Regions from separate parts of the Aneurinibacillus uraniidurans genome, predicted to be linked through region 1. Evidence: riboswitches for the same ligand, from Rfam matches in the RefSeq annotation. Region 1 holds a riboswitch; each other region holds the start of a gene.

What was found. Region 1 has a riboswitch for cyclic di-GMP ahead of PO771_RS18320 (methyl-accepting chemotaxis protein). Riboswitches for the same ligand answer to the same signal wherever they lie in the genome.
Region 2: another riboswitch for cyclic di-GMP. It lies ahead of PO771_RS04915 (HAMP domain-containing methyl-accepting chemotaxis protein); the one in region 1 lies ahead of PO771_RS18320 (methyl-accepting chemotaxis protein).
Region 3: another riboswitch for cyclic di-GMP. It lies ahead of PO771_RS15625 (HD-GYP domain-containing protein); the one in region 1 lies ahead of PO771_RS18320 (methyl-accepting chemotaxis protein).

What each region holds. Positions count from the first base shown of each region.
Region 1 covers NZ_CP116902.1:3,656,660-3,663,065, forward strand. The annotation lists gene PO771_RS18320 (methyl-accepting chemotaxis protein) at 69-920, opposite strand; cyclic di-GMP riboswitch class I at 1,041-1,128, opposite strand; gene truA (tRNA pseudouridine(38-40) synthase TruA) at 1,223-1,996, opposite strand; gene PO771_RS18330 (energy-coupling factor transporter transmembrane component T family protein) at 2,008-2,805, opposite strand; gene PO771_RS18335 (energy-coupling factor transporter ATPase) at 2,808-3,701, opposite strand; gene PO771_RS18340 (energy-coupling factor transporter ATPase) at 3,677-4,525, opposite strand; gene rplQ (50S ribosomal protein L17) at 4,605-4,970, opposite strand; gene PO771_RS18350 (DNA-directed RNA polymerase subunit alpha) at 5,000-5,944, opposite strand; gene rpsK (30S ribosomal protein S11) at 6,128-6,406, opposite strand, start outside.
Region 2 covers NZ_CP116902.1:986,842-993,247, forward strand. The annotation lists gene PO771_RS04900 (YcdB/YcdC domain-containing protein) at 1-809, opposite strand, end outside; gene PO771_RS04905 (hypothetical protein) at 1,053-1,181, shown strand; gene PO771_RS04910 (NAD(P)H-dependent flavin oxidoreductase) at 1,337-2,320, shown strand; gene PO771_RS04915 (HAMP domain-containing methyl-accepting chemotaxis protein) at 2,315-3,736, opposite strand; cyclic di-GMP riboswitch class I at 3,901-3,986, opposite strand; gene PO771_RS04920 (methyl-accepting chemotaxis protein) at 4,134-5,825, opposite strand; gene PO771_RS04925 (MerR family transcriptional regulator) at 6,046-6,406, shown strand, end outside.
Region 3 covers NZ_CP116902.1:3,126,204-3,132,609, forward strand. The annotation lists gene PO771_RS15625 (HD-GYP domain-containing protein) at 315-1,319, opposite strand; cyclic di-GMP riboswitch class I at 1,452-1,543, opposite strand; gene PO771_RS15630 (CBS domain-containing protein) at 1,683-2,993, opposite strand; gene PO771_RS15635 (hypothetical protein) at 3,109-3,372, opposite strand; gene trmB (tRNA (guanosine(46)-N7)-methyltransferase TrmB) at 3,430-4,104, opposite strand; gene PO771_RS15645 (metal-dependent hydrolase) at 4,323-5,012, opposite strand; gene PO771_RS15650 (YheC/YheD family endospore coat-associated protein) at 5,179-6,406, shown strand, end outside.

The DNA of each region.
Region 1 (6,406 bases):
ATGAAATTACCTCTATTTATCAAAAAAGAGGCTGTTCCAAAAACAGCTTCGGAACAGCCTCTATACTTCTATATGGATAGGGAGTTAGATAACTCTTCTATTTTTTTCGCATTTTCCTCTAATACAATCATCGAGGCACTAATCTCTTCTGTAGCAGCCGCTTGCTGTTGGGCGTGAGCATCGATTTTAAAGATACCTTCTGTCATCTTTTCAACTGAATGTAAAATTTGATTCATTTTATTGGAAATATCGTCCAAACTACCCTTCGTATCCTGGGCTAATTTTCGCACTTCGTCCGCCACCACAGCAAATCCTCTACCGGCGTCTCCCGCCCGCGCTGCCTCAATCGCAGCATTTAATGATAACAAGTTTGTCTGATCAGCAATACGCTTAATTAACTTAAGTACATCCCCGATCATCATGATTTCAGCCTTTGCTTCCCCGGAAACCGTGTTCAAATCACGTACCGCATCCGCTAGCCCGGAAGCTCCCGTTGCGATTTCTTCACTCGCTTTCGTTGTACTTAACGAGGTCTCAATCAGATTAGAAGCCATATCGATGAGCGCCTGTTGTTTGGTTAAAGGAGACGTAATGGCCAGACAACCGACAATCTTACCGTAAGAGTCCATGACAGGAATCGCTAGTCCCTGATAAGCAACTTGAAAAGATGACTCTGCCTTTGTTACCATCTGTGACATTCTTTTTTTCGCGTTCATTACTTGAGCAGACAAAACATTTGGTGGGATTTTATCTCCTACTTTAAGCTTCAGATGAATATCACCCTCCAGGTATCCTAAAACCTCCAGTTCCCGATTTACAACAAGCACTGTACTGACCCGATTAAAAAGTTCATATATGTGCTTTCCTGCTTCAACCGCATACTCCAGTTCCCTGCCTATCTCTACTGCTTGTGTGCTCATAAGTATTTCCTCCTTGTATGTGCTTCTCTCCTACATGATTCTCTCTTGCTATCTCTATTTTTCTTTAAAAAAGGGCTATTTCTCGCATCGCAAGAAATAGCCCTGAAATAAAATAAGGCTTTCGGTAACCCGGCTATCATAGTTTACAAAAAACCGTAGACCCGTGGCTTTGCGTCCTCACCTTTCAATGAGTTTGCCATTGTCGATGCACAACAATTTTTATATTCAACGTTTATATAGTACCAAAGAAATGTACTTCATTCCCTTGGAAGTGCAATATTTGCACCATATCTTCTTTTCCCTTACTCTTTATACTTTACATCCCACAAATACAGTCCCTGCGGTGGAACATTCACCTTGCGAACAGACGGACTTTTAGACGCTAGCATCTCTTTCACATACTCCGGTGTCCAGCGGCCCTTCCCGACCTCAAGCAGCGCTCCTGTCAGCATCCGCACCATATTATATAGGAATCCACTGCCGCGGAACGTCAGCCATATATCTTGTCCCTGTCCCTTCACGTATGGCTCACGCTCCTCTACATCGATCCGTATCTCATAGATGGTTCGCACCTTGCTATCGACATGCGTCCGTACCGAACAAAATGATGTAAAATCATGCGTACCAATAAAGTGCTCCGCCGCCGCACGCATCTGCTCAATCTGCAGCGGTACCCGCACCCAATACGCCCGATCCAGCAAAAACGGATCAGCCTGGCGCTGATTCAGAATGCGATAACGATACGTTTTCTCCACCACATCATACCGCGCATGGAAATCAAACGGCATCTCTTTCGACTCTAGCACCACAATATCCTCTGGCAAAAACGTGTTCATCGCCTGCACAAACCGCTCACCTGGTATATTACTTGTCGTAATAAAATGAGCGGTCTGATACCGGGCATGTACACCTGCATCCGTTCGCCCGGATACCGCAAGCGGTGCTTCATGTCCAACAAGACGTTTGAGTACCTTCTCCATCTCTTCCTGTACGCTCGGCAGCACCCGCTGGCGCTGAAAGCCATGGTACGCCGTACCTCGATATGAAAATACAAGTTTAATCTTACGTTCCTGCATCCTGCTTCCCCTTATGTGCGAAATACAATAATCACGACAGCCACAATCGCAATCACAACTCCAAATCCAACATCTACTGCTCCATAGCGAAGCTGCCGGTATTTCGTCCGGCCTACGCCGCCACGATAACCGCGTGCTTCCATCGCAAACGCCAGCTCCTCCGCCCGCCGAAATGACTGTACAAACAGCGGTACAATAATAGGCAATGTGCTTAGTACACGCTTAATAATCGAACCGCTTGAAAATGAAGCTCCACGCGACATTTGCGCTTTGGCGATTTTCTCCGTTTCCTCCATCAATGTTGGAATAAAGCGGAGCGAGATCGACATCATCAACGCCAGCTCATGCGCCGGAAACCCAACACGCTTCAGCGGGGAAAATAAACTCTCTAATCCATCTGTTAACTGAATCGGAGACGTTGTCAGCGTAAGAAACGACGCAACCATCATTAACAAAATAATCCGTACCGAGACAAGCACTGCATCTCGCACACCCTGTTCATGAATCTGGAGGAACTTCCACGTAAATAGCAGTCGTCCTTCTTCATTCATAAACAGCTGCAACAGCGCGGTAATTACAATAATCCATAATGCCGGCTTCAGCCCACGCAGTACATACAAGATCGGCACACGAGCGATCCCAATCCCTAGCAGACAAACCACCGCCGCTACAATCATCGAAAGAGGGCTATTCGCCAGAAAAACAAGGATAAGAAACAGGCACGTACCGATGAGCTTGCTGCGTGGATCACAGCGGTGTAAGACCGAGTTTCCCGGCACATATTGCCCAATCGGTACACGGTTCGCCAAATTCATCGTCGCAACCCTCCCTTCTTGCCAAAGCGATGCGAGATTTCATCAGCTAGCTTTTCCGAATCAAAAATATCATACGGAAGCGGCTTTATCGAAAGGGGCTCAGATTTTAAGCGCTCGTTAAATTGCATAATAAACTGTGTAATGTCCGGCAGATCCAATCCTGCTGCACGAATACGTTCCGGGTCGCGGAATACATCTGCAGGTGTACCTTCCATCCACAGCTTTCCTTCGTTGAGTACATATAAATAATCCGCATACAGCGCCGCGTCTTCCATACTGTGCGTCACAAGCACCGTGGTCCGCTTCTCTGTACGATGAATGCGGGCGACCATCCCCAAGATTTCTTTATGTCCAGCCGGATCAAGGCCTGCGGTTGGCTCATCTAACACAAGCACCTGTGGGTCCATCACCAGCACACCGGCAAGCGCTACACGCCGCATCTGACCGCCGCTAAGCGCAAACGGTGATTTCTCCCCGATTTTATCCGGGTCAAGACCAACAAGCCTCAGCGCTGCATCTACACGCCCATCAATCATCTCTGTAGGCAATCCCATATTTACAAGCCCGAAGGCTACATCTTTACGAACCGTCTCTTCAAAAAGCTGGTACTCCGGGTACTGGAATGCAAGTCCGACTTTCTGACGAAGCACTTCCAACCCTTTTTTCTTTTTCACCGGAAGCACAAAGTCCCCGATGGTCATCGTCCCTTCTGTCGGCTCTAGCAGACCATTAAGCATCTGAATGAGCGTCGACTTACCGGAACCTGTATGCCCAATTACCGCTACATATTGGCCATAGGGAATCGAGAGTGACATCTCCTGCAGCGCCCGTTTCTCAAAAGGTGTAGCTTTGCCATATGTGTAACCTACTTCTTCAAAGCGGATGTCCATAGACAATCTAGCACTCCTTCCGTCGTCATCTCAAGTTCCGGGAATGACATTCCCTTCTTCCGCAGGCGATACTGCAAGGCTGAGGCGAATGGAACATCAAGCCCCAGATCACGCAGCCAGTCTACACGCTGGTAGATGTCAGTCGGTACTCCTTCCCCGATCATGGAGCCACCGTCCATCACAATAATCCGGTCGCTTGCAAGCGTTTCCTCTAAATAATGCGTAATCTGAATCACGGTCATGCCAAGCTCACGGTTCATCCGGTGTACAACATCAAGTACTTCCCGGCGTCCGCGTGGATCAAGCATCGCTGTCGCTTCGTCGAGCACAAGCACGGCTGGACGGATCGCCAATATCCCGGCAATAGCCACCCGCTGCTTCTGCCCGCCGGAGAGACGGTTCGGCTCTGCCTGCCGATACGCGGTCATCTGTACTTTCTCTAATGCATCAATAATTCGCACTTCCATCTCTTCTGGAGGTACGCCAATATTCTCCATTCCGAATGCAATGTCATCTTCCACTGTAGGGGCAACGAACTGATTATCTGGGTTCTGGAACACCATACCGACTGTCTGGCGCACATCCCAGATGCGCTTCTCATCCGTTGTTACAATCCCATTGACTTCTACGACTCCTTCGGTCGGCAACAGCAAGCCATTCAACATTTTGGCAAGTGTCGACTTACCAGACCCATTATGCCCAATAATCGAAAGAAACTCCCCTTGCTTTACTTCAAACGAAACGCCCTTCACCGCACGCTCGTCTGCCCCCTCATACGCAAACGAGACATCTGTCAGGCGGATGATACTCTCGCTCACGCCCATCCTCTCCTTGACGCTCAAATCGTTTTTTATACGCAAAAAAAGGGTGATTACTCCTCACCCTTTCTTGCGTCAGTGCTAACTATTCAACTAACTCAAGATATACCATCGGTGCACCGTCTCCACGACGCGGTCCGATTTTTAAGATGCGAGTGTAACCACCTTGACGCTCAGAAAAGCGAGGTGCAATTGTATCGAACAACTTTTGGATTGCATCCTGGTTTGTTTCTGCGTTCGCTACTTCTTTACGCACAAAAGCGGCTACTTGACGACGAGCGTGCAGGTCACCGCGTTTAGCCAGAGTAATCATTTTATCAGCGATTGAACGCAGCTCTTTCGCTTTGCTTTCAGTCGTTTCAATACGCTCGTGGATGATCAGATCTGTTACAAGATCACGGAACAGAGCCTTACGAGCGGAGCTGTTACGGCCTAATTTAGAGTATGCCATACTTTTTCCCTCCTTAAAGACAAGATGTTCTATTCGTCTTTGCGAAGACCCAGGCCAAGCTCTTCTAGCTTCTCCTGTACTTCTTCAAGCGATTTGCGACCCAGATTACGGACCTTCATCATATCTTCTTCTGTTTTTTGTGTCAGTTCCTGAACTGTATTAATGCCCGCGCGTTTCAGGCAATTGTAAGAGCGAACAGAAAGGTCGAGTTCCTCAATCGTCATCTCAAGGACTTTCTCTTTCTTATCTTCCTCTTTCTCTACCATAATCTCCGCTTCTTGAGCTTCATCAGTCAGGCCAACGAACAGATTCAGATGCTCGGTCATAATCTTAGCACCAAGGCTAACCGCTTCTTCCGGACGAATACTTCCATCTGTCCATACTTCTAACGTTAATTTATCGTAGTTTGTCACCTGTCCAACACGTGTATTTTCTACCTGGTAGTTTACACGGTTGATTGGTGTGTAAATTGAATCAATCGGAATGACGCCAATCGGCATATCTGGACGCTTGTTCTGGTCAGCGGAAACATATCCACGGCCACGATTCGCATACATACGGATACGGAGGCTTGCGCCTTGCTCCATCGTTGCGATGACGAGATCCGGGTTAAGGATTTCCACGTCGCTGTCTGCACGGATATCTGCTGCTGTAACAACGCCAGCGCCTTCCGCATCAATTTCAAGAACTTTCTCCTCGTCCGAATGGATTTTGAGAGAAAGAGTTTTTAAATTTAAGATGATCTGGGTAGTATCTTCTACCACGCCTTCGATCGTGGAGAACTCGTGGAGGACCCCATCGATTTGAACGCTGGTAATTGCGGCGCCCGGAAGCGAAGAAAGCAGAATACGGCGCAGCGAGTTACCGAGCGTAGTCCCGTATCCTCGTTCAAGCGGTTCAACCACAAATTTACCATAGGTAGAGTCTTCACTTGCTTCTACCACTTCGATCTTTGGCTTTTCGATTTCGATCATCAACCAAACCCTCCTTCAAAACGTCGAAAATTCCGGACGGGTCATAAGGTCCACGACCGGAATTCCCCTTTGCGGTTACCAGTAAATCGCAACCAAAGCACAGACCTGCTAGTATCATACTACCATATTATGCACAGGCGTATAACTTTTTAAACTTGCTATTATATGCGACTTGCTGACAAATTATACGCGGCGACGTTTTGGTGGACGGCAACCATTGTGAGGGATCGGAGTAACGTCTTTAATCATGTTAACTTCGAGTCCAGTTGCTTGTAAGGAACGGATAGCAGCTTCACGGCCGGATCCTGGTCCTTTAACCAGAACTTCAACCACTTTCATGCCATGCTCCATTGCAGCTTTAGCAGCTTGTTCAGCAGCCATTTGTGCAGCGAACGGAGTGCTTTTACGGGAACCGCGGAAGCCAAGTCCACCAGCACTTGCCCAGGAGATTGCATTTCCGTG
Region 2 (6,406 bases), 1.2 Mb from region 1:
ATATCGTAGCGAAGCACGGGTTGAATCGTTTTCATCTGATTCTTTCCTTGCGTATAGGAAGGCTGCTGTTCCACATAGGAAAGGGACACACGTTCTGGCGTGAACAGATGCTTTTTTAACGTATCCGTTTTTAGTGCATCCTTTGGATCAGGCAACACAGCCTGTGAAAGGGATGGCGGATTGTATTCAAAGCGTACAACGTGCCCAGTAGCATCGATATCCATACGCGGTCCAACGCCGCCCGTAGACGTTGGAATTCCATTAATGAGCAGCGGGAATTCGACAGTCCGGTGTGCCCATGTCAATTTAGTCCCATTCGGGTATTGAATAGATGAGGAGCCTCGACCATTTGAGACAGGGGTTCCGAATTGGGACAGTTGTTTTGAGCCGAACCAATTAAATAGAAACTTCTGTGCTTGTTCTTTGGCGAAGGAAGCGGAAGGTTCTAAAGACGAGCTTCGATCATGGAATTGGAAAGAAAAGCTTCGTAGTTCGCCTGTCTTACTACGGATATCGATATAGGCACTCGATAAGGGTGTTGGATCCTCGCCTTCGAGCATACGAATGGTTGTAATACCAGTCCGATCAGATGTAGAGCAGTTTTTAATATGCAGCTTTTTTAAATTTGGCTCCATTGTAAATAGCCGATCCAGTGTTTTCTGGACGGCAGGTGTAAGCTGACTTTTGTTTGCAGGCTGTATGGTTAAAGGCATACTTCCTGTGGCAGCCGCCTCGGCCGGAATGGCAGAGAATGTTGTCCCGAGGCCGGTAAGCAGTAGAGCTGCTGCCAGGCAGGTGTTCCGTTTCATAACCTTTCCCCCTTGATTCTCTCTTTATAAGTTCGTTCAATTTTCCTCGATTGTAGGATAGAGGAAGCAATATATTTCAATGATACTTCATAAAAGAAAGATTGCAAGAGAAGCTCTCTCATTTTTCTGCAAAAATAAGTGAAGCGAAGGTATTCGCCTTTTCTCATCGTATTGTGCAGATGTCTCTCTCCTTATTACATGAACAGGCATACGATAAGGAAGAAGGAGAGAGGGGGGAAGCATATGGATCCTCGTCGACGTACACGAGTCCGACGTACACGAGTTGTGGTTTTACATCCAGGTCAATCTGTTCGATTTTTGTGTAACGGACGCCGTATTATCGTCCGTTGCGGTCGCCGCCGTTTATTCTAATGACGGAGAAAGCGCCTGAGTTGTTGCAGGCGCTTTTTTCAGTTAAGTGGGTTAAGGTTGCTTGTTCCTCTCTCTTAAAGCAGGATATACCAGAATGAGAGCAGAAAAGAATGAGCAGGCGATGGTAAAAAGAAAATGGTAAGGGGATGAACCAAGTGTCAAAACAACGATCCGTGCAGCTAAAGGAGCAACTCGTATTACCTGTTATAATGGCCCCGATGTTTTTGGTTTCAAGTCCGGAAATGATTATTGCGGGGTGTAAGGCGGGAATTATTAGCTCATTTCCGCTCCTGAATGCCCGTACGACAGATAGTTTGGAACAATGGATGGAACAAATTACACAAGGGTTAGCGCAGGTGGAGGATGAGAATACAGCACAGCAGGTGGCTCCCTGGGCGGTAAATCTTATCGTACATCGGACGAATCAGCGGTATGAAGCCGATCTGGAATTAATTAAGAAGTACAAGCCGCCGATTGTGATTACATCGTTAGGAAATCCTCAATCCGTTGTAGATGTCGTACATGAATATGGAGGGCTGGTTTTCTCCGATGTGATCAATCTGACTCATGCCAAAAAAGCGGCTACGACAGGAATTGATGGATTAATTCTCGTGTGCAACGGAGCTGGTGGACATGCGGGAACACTGAATCCAGTTGCTTTTCTTGGAGCGGTCAAAGAATTCTGGGACGGAATAACGATTGTAGCCGGTTGTATATCCCGTGGACAGGATATTTTGGCGATGGAAGTACTTGGTGCGGATATGGTATATATGGGAACGCGCTTTATTGCTACGTCTGAAAGCTTTGCTAGTGAAGCGTATCAGCACATGCTGCTGGAATCTGGTGCGGAAGATTTGATTTATACGGATGCATTTAGTGGCGTACACGCTAATTATCTCGTGCCAAGCATTCGCAATGCAGGACTTGACCCGAATCATTTACAAAAGAAAGAATCGATGGATTTCTCTTTCTCACAAGCAGCTGAAACGGAAGCGAAGGCGTGGAAACATATTTGGTCCGCCGGACAAGGAGTAGGCGCGATCAAGCAGATCGCGCCGATTGCTGATGTTGTGGCCGAGCTGCGAAAAGAATATGAGCAAGCACGGAATTCTCTCATGCCTGCCCCTGACCGACTATAATTTAGTAATAAGATGAGACAATTTTTCTGACATGTTCGCCATCTCAACGACAGCAGCAGCGGTTTCTTCTGTGCCAGCTGCTGTTTGTTGTGTAACGGCGGCGATGTTTTCAACTGCACCTAGCACTTCTGATGATTGAGCTGCCTGTTCCTCAGTAGCCGCTGCAATCTCCGACACACGACCGGATAATTCTTGCACAATTGTTTTAATTTGTTCAAACGATTTGCCTGCATTTTGCGCTTCTTCATCGCCTATTTTCGCACTTAAAACAGCATCTTCTATCCCTTGCTGTATCAATAGGGTTAGTGTTGAAATTTCTTTCGTCTCTTGTCGACTTCTTTCCGCAAGTTTTCGAACTTCGCCTGCAACAACGGCGAATCCATTGCCTGCTTCCCCCGCATGTGCAGCTTCAATCGCCGCATTAAGTGCTAACAGATTTGTTTGATCAGCAATCTGACTAATCACCTTAATAATCTCTTGAATTTGCTGGGATTCTTTCTCGAGTTTATCCATTTTTTGTCTAACATCTCTCATTCCTGTTACGGCTTCTTGAATCACGCCGTTCCCATCGATGGATAGTTCTACAGCCTTCTCGGAAAAAATAGAGGCTTGCTCTGTATTTTTAGCTACCGATTGGATCACATTCGTCATTTCTTTTACAAGTTCCGATGAATGACTAGCTGAAGCGGCTTGCTGCTGACTTCCATGGGCAATTTCTTCAGTACTTGCTGAAATTTGCTGCGAGCTAGCTGCCACATGTTCAGTGAATGTAATGAGTTCTTTTGTTAAGCGTACGATTGAACGGAAGATAATGATAGAAAGAATAATGCCTATTAATAATGCGATGGTAGAAAAAATTAAGGTTAATAAATTGGTTCGAGCGCTCTTCTCAGAAGTGGCTTGCTGTGTATCACGAACAACTGTATCAATATTGCTTTTTAATTGTGTGGACTTTTCTTGCGCTGTTTGTAAATAAACCCTACCTTGCAAGGATAGATTTTTGGCTTTTGCGATATCTCTGTTCTTTCCCGCATCAATGGAAAGATCAACTATTTTCTCATATTCGCCGCTAGCTGCGATGATTTCTTTGATTAACCGTTGATTTTCTTCGACTTGGGTCATGGCTAATAAGTTTTCTATGTTTTTATGAAATTGTTCTTTTGATTTCTGTAACGTATTTAAGTATGTATCATCACCATACGCAACATACCCACGTAAACTTGATGCGATTACTGCCAAATTATAATTCATATTTTGTACTTCAACGGCAGCTGGCATGGCTCGATTAATTAAATCATCATATTTTTCTTTCGTTTGAACAGAACCGTGATACCCGATAAATGAAACCATAAGTAACAGAAGTAGTGTTGCGGAAAAACCAATTAATACGCGTGTCCGAATTTTTAAATCTCTCACGATAATTCTCCCCTTTTTGATTCTAGGAAAAGAAAAAGACTATCCATTTTGGGAATAGCCTAGTCATCCGATTCTTTTGGGTCATGTACGAATAAATCTCAAGTTAAAAAATATAAAAAGTTGGATTTATTCTTTGGCTAAAAGAATCATTACGAATATGTGACTTCGGCAACCGGCTGTCATAGTTTATACAAACTTTAGACCCATGGCTTTGCGTCCTTATTTTTCAATAAGTTTGCCTTTTTCAGAACCTATAGTAATGTTTTACTAGTCCGATGTTACCAGAAATCTTGCCTGTTTTGAATATTACTATCGTAATCTTAATAAATACTTAAAAGTAGATAAAAGAAGAGTACACAGACGAAGCCCTTCACAATAGAAGGGCTTCGTCTGTAGATTAAAATTTGAATTGGTGTGTAAGTCGATGTAATTCTTGTGACATGTGATGAAGTTGACTAACTGAGGCGGTTATTTCCTCCATGGAAGCAGTTTGCTCTTCCGTAGCGGCGACAACTTGTTGATTCATACCAGAACTTTCTTCAGACAAATGTGAGATCTCCGTAATCTGAGGTAACATTGTCTGCGAGTATTCGCTAACCTGAGTCATTAATACAACAACATCATTCGTACATGATTTAATTTTGTTGATTGTATCAGCAATACTATGGAAGGCGGAACCGGTTTGTTCTGCCATATGCAAGCCGGTTTCAACGGCCCTCGTACCTGTGTGCATGGAGGCAATGGCGTGTTTCGTTTCGTTTTGAATGCCATGAATAACAGACTGAATTTGGTCAGCTGCCGTACTGGATTGCTCCGCTAGTTTTCGGACTTCATCAGCAACGACAGAAAACCCTTTGCCGTGTTCGCCTGCTCTAGCTGCTTCAATCGCTGCGTTGAGAGCAAGTAGGTTTGTCTGTGCAGCAATTTCACTCATGATGCCAATAATTGTGGTGATTTCTTCTGCTTTTTCCCCTAATCCATTTATAACTCCTGCAGTAGCTTGTACACTCTGTTGCATTTGATGTAACTGTGTAAGAGTTTGTTGTACCAGATTTGTGCCGCTGCTCGATTTTTCTTCAGCCGATAGGGTAATCTCGGCTACGGTTTCGATTGAATGTGTTGCTTCTTCTATTGCTTGAGAAATGCCGGATACTGTTTTTACTGCCTGGTCCGCGTTTTCCACTTGTCGGTCAAGGCCAGTGGCGATTTCCTGTACGGCAAGTGTAATTTGTTCGGTAGCTTGATTTGTTTGTTCCACGCTAGCTGCGACTTCCTGCGAAGTGGAAGCTACAAGATTGGCGTTCTGTTCAAACTGTTGAATTAAATGTTGAAGATTGCTCACCATTTTATTAAAAGATGCAGCGACATCTCCAAGTTCATCTCGTCTATTTAAGACGATACGTTGAGATAAATCAGCCCCACCTTCTGCAATCTCACTTAATCGATCCCGTAACACGTATAATGGTTGAATGATAGAGCGTAAGATGACAAATCCGATAATCAATCCGGATACGACTAATACACTGATCACACTTCCAAGTAGAATTCTTTGATTAGATTCGATTGTTTGTAATGTTAGAAGATGTTCTTGTGTTTGCTTTTCAGTGGCTTTAACTAGATTGTCGACGGCCGGATCAAGTCCTTCTTTACGAATGGATCGCTCTTCTTGAAAATGGATCTGGGCTGCTTGCGTTTTATCTCCATGATTATATGTTGAGATCATATGCTCACTTGTGGTTATGTACGCTTGGTACTGTTTCTTTATCTCCTCTATTCCTTGGTTGTTCTCGGAAAGAGATGCTGAAAGGGTATCAAGTTGCATGAGGTATGTTGTAATATCCGTTGCTTTTTTCTTGATTTCTTGTGGATATTCGGCCTTTCCTGTTAAAAGGAAAGCGCGTTCATCATTAGAAATACCCGTAAGACGATATTGAATCGATTTAAGCGTAACGCGCATTTGTTCGATTTCTAGCATTTCTTTCGTTTTTTCTTGAATTTTGCTAGATGTAACGAACTGATAGGTACCCATACTCATAAGTGCAACTATTAGGACAACGAGTGCCCCAATAAGTTTGGTTCTAATTTTCAAAGCTTAGCCAACCTCCATTTGTAACAAATGTGAATGATCATAGTGTTTATATTAGTATAATAGACTTATGTCATAAAAGAAATTTTTTAAATAAACTAATTATTCTGTTTTACTGGTTTGGATTTTTGGGTTACATAAATAGTTGACTTTCCCCTTTTGTGGAAGGTTTATAGTAAAGACCAGAATACGTCATGATAAATACTAGGAAAGGAAGATGATCATGTTTAAGATCAGTGAATTCTCTAAATTGAGTCAAGTTCCGGCCAAAACATTACGCTTTTATGACCAGCTTGAACTACTCAAACCTGCCTATACAGATCAACAAAGTGGCTATCGTTATTACACGAGTGATCAGCTGCTTCGTTTGCATCGGATTTTAGCGTTTAAGGATCTTGGCTTTACACTGGAGCAAATTAAGCCGCTTCTGAGTGATGATGTGTCTCCTACGGAAATTCGCGGTATGTTTCGACTCAAGCAGGCAGAAGTACAGTCGCTGATTCAGTCGGAAATGGAGCGTTTGAGACGTATAGAGGCAAGGCTGGAACAGATTGAACGGAGAGGAGACGGTGTGCCCCGTCATG
Region 3 (6,406 bases), 530 kb from region 1:
TAGTTATCATGCTAAAAAGATGAAATATAAGGCAAAGACCATGCTTATTTAGTGTAATGCTGAATTTGAAGGCATGGTCTTTGTTTCTTATTCACATACCCTTCACCATAAAATAACAAATTCGACCTCCTCTTAATTTCATAAAAATAAGCCCAATCTTTTTATGGGCTTTTTCTCATTCTATTCATTTTTTCCGTAAATGATTAAGATACAATGAAATATCATCGACAATGATTTCCTCTGATTCGACTTCCTCAGTATATCTTAAAAAAAACAATTTTCATTCCCCATTCCCTCTCACTAATGCAGTAATCTTAAATATGTAATTCTTTTTTTAATCCCTCATTCGTTAGTACTTTTGACACCATAAGATTTAAATTACTAGCCAATGAAATCTCTTGGTTGCTAGAGGTGATTCGCACTACTGGTCGCTGTATGTGAGATTCGATACGCGTAACGATTGCGATCATATTATTATTCAAGGCGACCTTCATGCCAGGTGTATATGGAGGAACACTTCTAACAAACGCTTCAATAACAGAAGGTAGATATCCAACACCATTTTGCGTCATAATCATTTCAATCGCTTCATGCGGGGGCATGTTCTCTACAGACATAAGGTTTTCAAATAAGTTAGCTACAGCACAAACCTGGGCGATCTCCAAAAACTCACTTCCCTTAATGCCACGCGGATAACCAGTTCCATCCATCCGTTCATGATGCTGATAAGCAATATGAGCAGAAAGAAAACTAATCTCACGAACTTTCCTCAAAATTGAAAAACCTATTTCTGTATGCTCAATTTCTTTTGAATGGAGCTTTCCGATATCATGGAGCAAACATCCGATGGCTAAATCGTGCAATTGTAAATCATTATAGGACAATTTTTTAGATATCAATAAAGAAATCAGGGTAACATTTACAGCATGAGCATACGGGGATAATTCCGCAGGTAAGCTAGTGGAAGGGGTTAACATAATAGCACGCCGCTGCTTTACTTCCGCAACAAGCTTACGGGCAATAGACTGAAGGACACTGATTGGAAATAGTTGATTTGATGCTACTTTATCAAATATTTGTTTCAATCCCTGAATCATTTCGATCCACGTACGCATATCCAGCATTTCCTCAAGCGTAATGCCTTTTGATTCTTCATCTTCAATAATTAATGTCGTAATTCCCATATGCCGTAGTCTCTCTAGATATACAGGATGAACCCGATTTTCTGCCGCTAACAGAACCCTGCCTTTAGCATCATAAATCGGCTTTGCTAGTTTCATCTTGCTTTCTTGATACTGGGATATATGGATCATCCTCATTTTTTTACCTCCCTAAATATAAGCCCATAAATTTATAACATTCTTTTTAACAACGCAAAGAGCCTATGATTGGAATCATAGGCTCGTATAAGGAAAATAAACATCCTTAATTCACAGCTTATTTTCTAATCATTCGATAACTGGCTGGCATAATCGTACAGCATACAATCGTAGCCCCTATAGCTTTGCGTCACTAGGTTTCCCTAGTTTTGCCATTGTCGTGATTTTAACAATTACTGATTACATACAAATTTCATAAGTAAATAATACTACATAACTATTAATTTTCAATTATTATTTTTTTAATTTTAGGTAATAAAACACAAAATAATAGGTATTAGATAACAAATAATCACAACTACCCTATCGTTCAATTACCTGTGCTGTCATCATCGCCTTGCTTACCATCGTTCCCTGATTATACACTTCCACTTCCACTTTTCCGAACTTCCGACTCATCTCCAGCACACGCGGACGAATCTCTAGTACACTTTCAATTTGTACCGGCTTCAAGAAATAAACCGTAATGTTCTCCGGTACCATATCTCCTTTTTTAAATTGACGCAATGCATGGCTTCCGCACTCTGATACAAGCGTAGTTAATACCCCGCTCGAAATATTACCAAGATGGTTTGTCATCTGCGGCGTAACCTCACCCCTGAAATAAACGCCATTCTCACCTTTCTCTTCCTGGAAACGATTCATAATCAAGTCTGCGAACGTCTCACCCATCTGTGGTTGCTTCTGAATATATTGCAGCGCCTTTAGTACATCCTGACGCGTGATAACACCGAGCATTTTACGATGGTTATCCACAACCGGCAGCATCTCGATTCCTTCCCATACCATCGTATGAGCGGCCGATGCAACCGAGACACGCGAGACAACCGTAATCGGGTTTTTCGACATCACTTTCTCGATCGTCGTCAAATATTCATGACCCATTACGTCTTTCGTCGTCACAACGCCCTGTACTTTCATATTCTCGTCTACAACCGGGAAGCGACCGTGATCGACGGAAGCAGCCAGCCTGTGCCAGTCTGCGACTGTGCTTTTCGTCGTTAAGTAGTAGGACCCTTCTAATGGAATCAGAATGTCTTCCACCAGCATAATTTCTTTTTTGATCAGGCGGTCATAAATCGCCCGGTTAATCAGCGTCGCTACCGTAAACGTGTCGTAGCTGCTCGATATAATCGGAAGCTGCAGCTCATCGGCCAGTTTTTTCACTTCATCACTCGTATCAAATCCACCTGTAATCAGTACTGCTGCACCGTGCTGAAGCGACAGCTTATGTGCCTGATAGCGATTCCCGACAATCAGCAAGCTTCCGGCATCCACATACCGCATCATCGCTTCCAGCTTCATCGCACCGATGACAAATTTATAGAGCGTTTTATGTAGACCTTCCCGTCCACCAAGCACATGTCCGTCTATAATATTGACAACTTCAGCGAATGTCAGCTTTTCAATATTCTGCTTTTTCTTCTTCTCAATTCGTACCGTACCTACCCGTTCAATCGTACTAACAAGTCCTTGATTTTCTGCCTCTTTAATCGCCCGATAGGCAGTGCCTTCGCTGACCTCGAGGTCTTTTGCGACCTGTCGGACAGAAATTTTACTGCCAACCTCGAGATCTTCGATGTGCTGGAGGATTTGTTCATGTTTGGTTGCCATGTAATCACCTTTTCCTGTATCAATCTGTATTACTATTATTATACTGTTTCAATATAACAATAACAAACACAAAATAAGCCACTCCTTATCGGAATGGCTTACTCTGTTATGGTCATTATGCTTCTTGTGTTCTGCCTCGTTCACGATGCTGCTCCTCCGATACAACTACAGGTGGAGTCCCGATATCACGCCGCTCACGCAGGTGAATGATCTGATACAGATGTGCCCCAATAATCAGAAGTGCGAATCCGAGCCAGATTATACTAAATGTAAAAGCAGTTGAATGTACGTTCAGAAGCGGTAAACGCGGCAACCCGTACAGCACAATAAAAAACGCGATAATCAAATAACTAATACTGCGAATCAGCTGTCCCATCATGCTCACCTCATAAGCAGTATATGCATGGGGTATGCCTGTCAGTACAACTTGTCCGCCCTATTTTTTACCGTGTGCCAGTGCCATTAACTGAATCGGATGAGCGGCAAGACAGCGATAGATGCGCATGCCTCGCTCCACAAACTTTGCTTCATACTCTGTCATCACATTGCCTTCTGCATACTCACTTTTGTGCAGATCAAGCGTGATACCGGAGAGTAGGAACATCTCATGCGCAAACTCATTTAGGCTATATTCAAACAATGTTTCATTATCTGTTTTAAGCTGAATGTATCCGTCCGGATTTAACACGTTCTTGTACTTAGAAAGAAAAGAACGATCTGTCAGACGACGCTTCGCATGACGCTTTTTCGGCCATGGATCGCTAAAATTTAAATAGATACGGTTCACTTCACCTGGCGCGAAGTAGTCTTCAAGGTCATTTACATTGATCCAGAGAAAGGAAATGTTCGTAAGTCCTTTTGCTTCTGCTTTTTTCACTGCTTGAATTAGAACTTCTTCATGCAGTTCTACCCCGAAGAAATTAATGTCTGGATTTTGTTCGGCAAGCGTAGTAATGAAGTTACCTTTGCCAGTTCCAAGCTCGATATGGATCGGATTATCATTACCAAAAAACGCACGCCAATTTCCTTTATGGTCCTGGCCATTCATCGGTACGAGTTTCGGGTAAGTCGCCATTTCTTCGCGCACACCCGGTCTTTTACGTAAACGCATAGTCTAGATCACCTATTCATACGGATTTTTTCACTGTTTTCTATATTACGGGAAGTACAGGGTAGAAGCAAGATAAGCCTAATCTTTTCTGTCCAAAAAAAAGGACGCCCAACTATCGGACGTCAGAGGTAAGAGGTATATTAAAAGGGGGTTTTTCATCACACTTATAAGATACCGTATAAATATTACATCTGTATTACAAAACCGTTACCAAACTATTATATTTCAAAAGTCTCCCCAGGTTTCACAACACGACCACGCATCTGCTTCTCTTCTAGCCGATTCACGAACGTCTCAACATCCTGTTTGATGACCGGGAAAGTGTCATAGTGAACCGGAATGGTAAGTCCAGCCCCAATCCATTCGGATGCCTGAAGGGCATCTTCTGGCCCCATCGTATAGTTATCTCCCATCGGAACAAAGGCCACATCGATCTTGTTGCGTTCCCCAATCATTTTCAGGTCGCTAAATAGACCCGTATCTCCAACATGATACATCGTTTTGTCTCCAACTGTAACGAGGAATCCGGCTGGCATACCTGCATACACGATGCGCTGCTCTTCATCAAGCACCAAACCCGAACTGTGGAATGCCTGTGTCATTTTCGCAGTAAACCAACCGAATGAGAAGGATCCGCCTATATTCATCCCATGTGTGTTCAAGCCCTGCCAGCTAAGATATGTCGCCAGCTCATGAATGGCGATCACAGTAGCCCCACACTGTTTCGCAATCGCGATTGCGTCGCCAATATGATCACTATGTGCATGCGTCAGCAAAATGTACTGCACATCAATCTCCTCAGGCTTTACAGCAGCAAGAGAATTTCCTGTTAAGAACGGATCAATAATTAACGACTGCCCTTCATGTGTAATCTGCACACAAGAATGTCCATGATACGTAATTTTCATATTCATTCCCCCATTCTCATTATTTTCCTATCCCATTATTGTAACAGGCTCTTCCACTACAAACAAATAGAAAGAGCCAATACACCCTCATTCCCCACCGTTCATAGGATAAAGAGATGATACATGCACATCCGCATGTGCATAGAAAAGAAAGGGTGAGCGGGTCATGTCGCAACTACTGACGCGTGTACAGCGCGTTTCTGACCAGCAACTTCCCCAAAAGATTGATGGTCTGTTCCCGGAATCCATTGCTCGCCAATATGGACTTCGCGGTTCCCAGACATATGAAGTCGTCTATGGGCTTGCACGAACTCGGATGACACTGGCTCCCGGTACTACATCCTTAACCTTTAAAGAGTCAGCCGCCCATCCCCTACATCTTTCATTCGGAACTGCGAAGCTTGGTCTGCGGTTTGAACCGGATGAAAAGCGTTTCGTCATTGGACCGCTTGTTGGTGTGCTCATCGCCGGGATGTCCCCAGGCCCTGAAGGTCCGTTCGGCAATATTACTGATTTTTGCCGCGAAGTCAGTCAAACGTGTCGAGCGCGGGGGGGCATTGGCTTTGTATATACACTCAGTCAAGTGTCCGCCGAAACGAATAAACTTGAAGGCTGGATGTACCGGGATGGCCGCTGGGTAAAACAAGTATTCCCGCTCCCGTACTGCTCTTATAACCGCATCGGCTCACGGCGGGTCGAGCGCAAAGAAGAAACCCAAACACGCCTCCATCTTCTCAAACAAAAAGGTGGGCTCTTCTTTAATGAACAATTCCTTGATAAATGGATGATTCACCAGAAACTCGCTGAAAATCCTGATGCTTCCCGTCTGCTCCCTCATACAACAATCTACAACGGCGCTTCTTCCTTGCAAGCCATGCTTACACGACATTCTTATGTATATATGAAGCCATCAAGCGGGAGTCTTGGACGCGGAATTATTCGAATCACACAGCAAAATGGGGAATATATCTGCCAGTATGAAACAATAAACGGAGCAGCCACCCGTCGCTTCCGCACATTCGCTGCGCTGCACCAAATGCTCAAACCACGTCTCACCGGGCGTCTCTATCTGGTTCAACAAGGACTGCACCTGATTCGCTCCCACGGCGGCCTAGTAGACTTCCGCGCTCTGGTGCAGAAAGACCGTACAGGAAAATGGGCCATCACGTCCATTGTAGGTCGTACTGGGACACGGCAAAGCATTGTGTCTAATGTCGCACGCGGCGGCACCATGCTTCCACTCACCCGGGCTCTTGTCGCCTCTACGCTACCGACATCCATGCAAGTAGCTGTAGCAGGTACCATTCGCCGCCAGGCACTGGCAGTAGCCCGCTTGTTCGAACAAAGTATAGGGGGACACTACGCCGAACTCGGCATTGATATCGCTGTCGAAC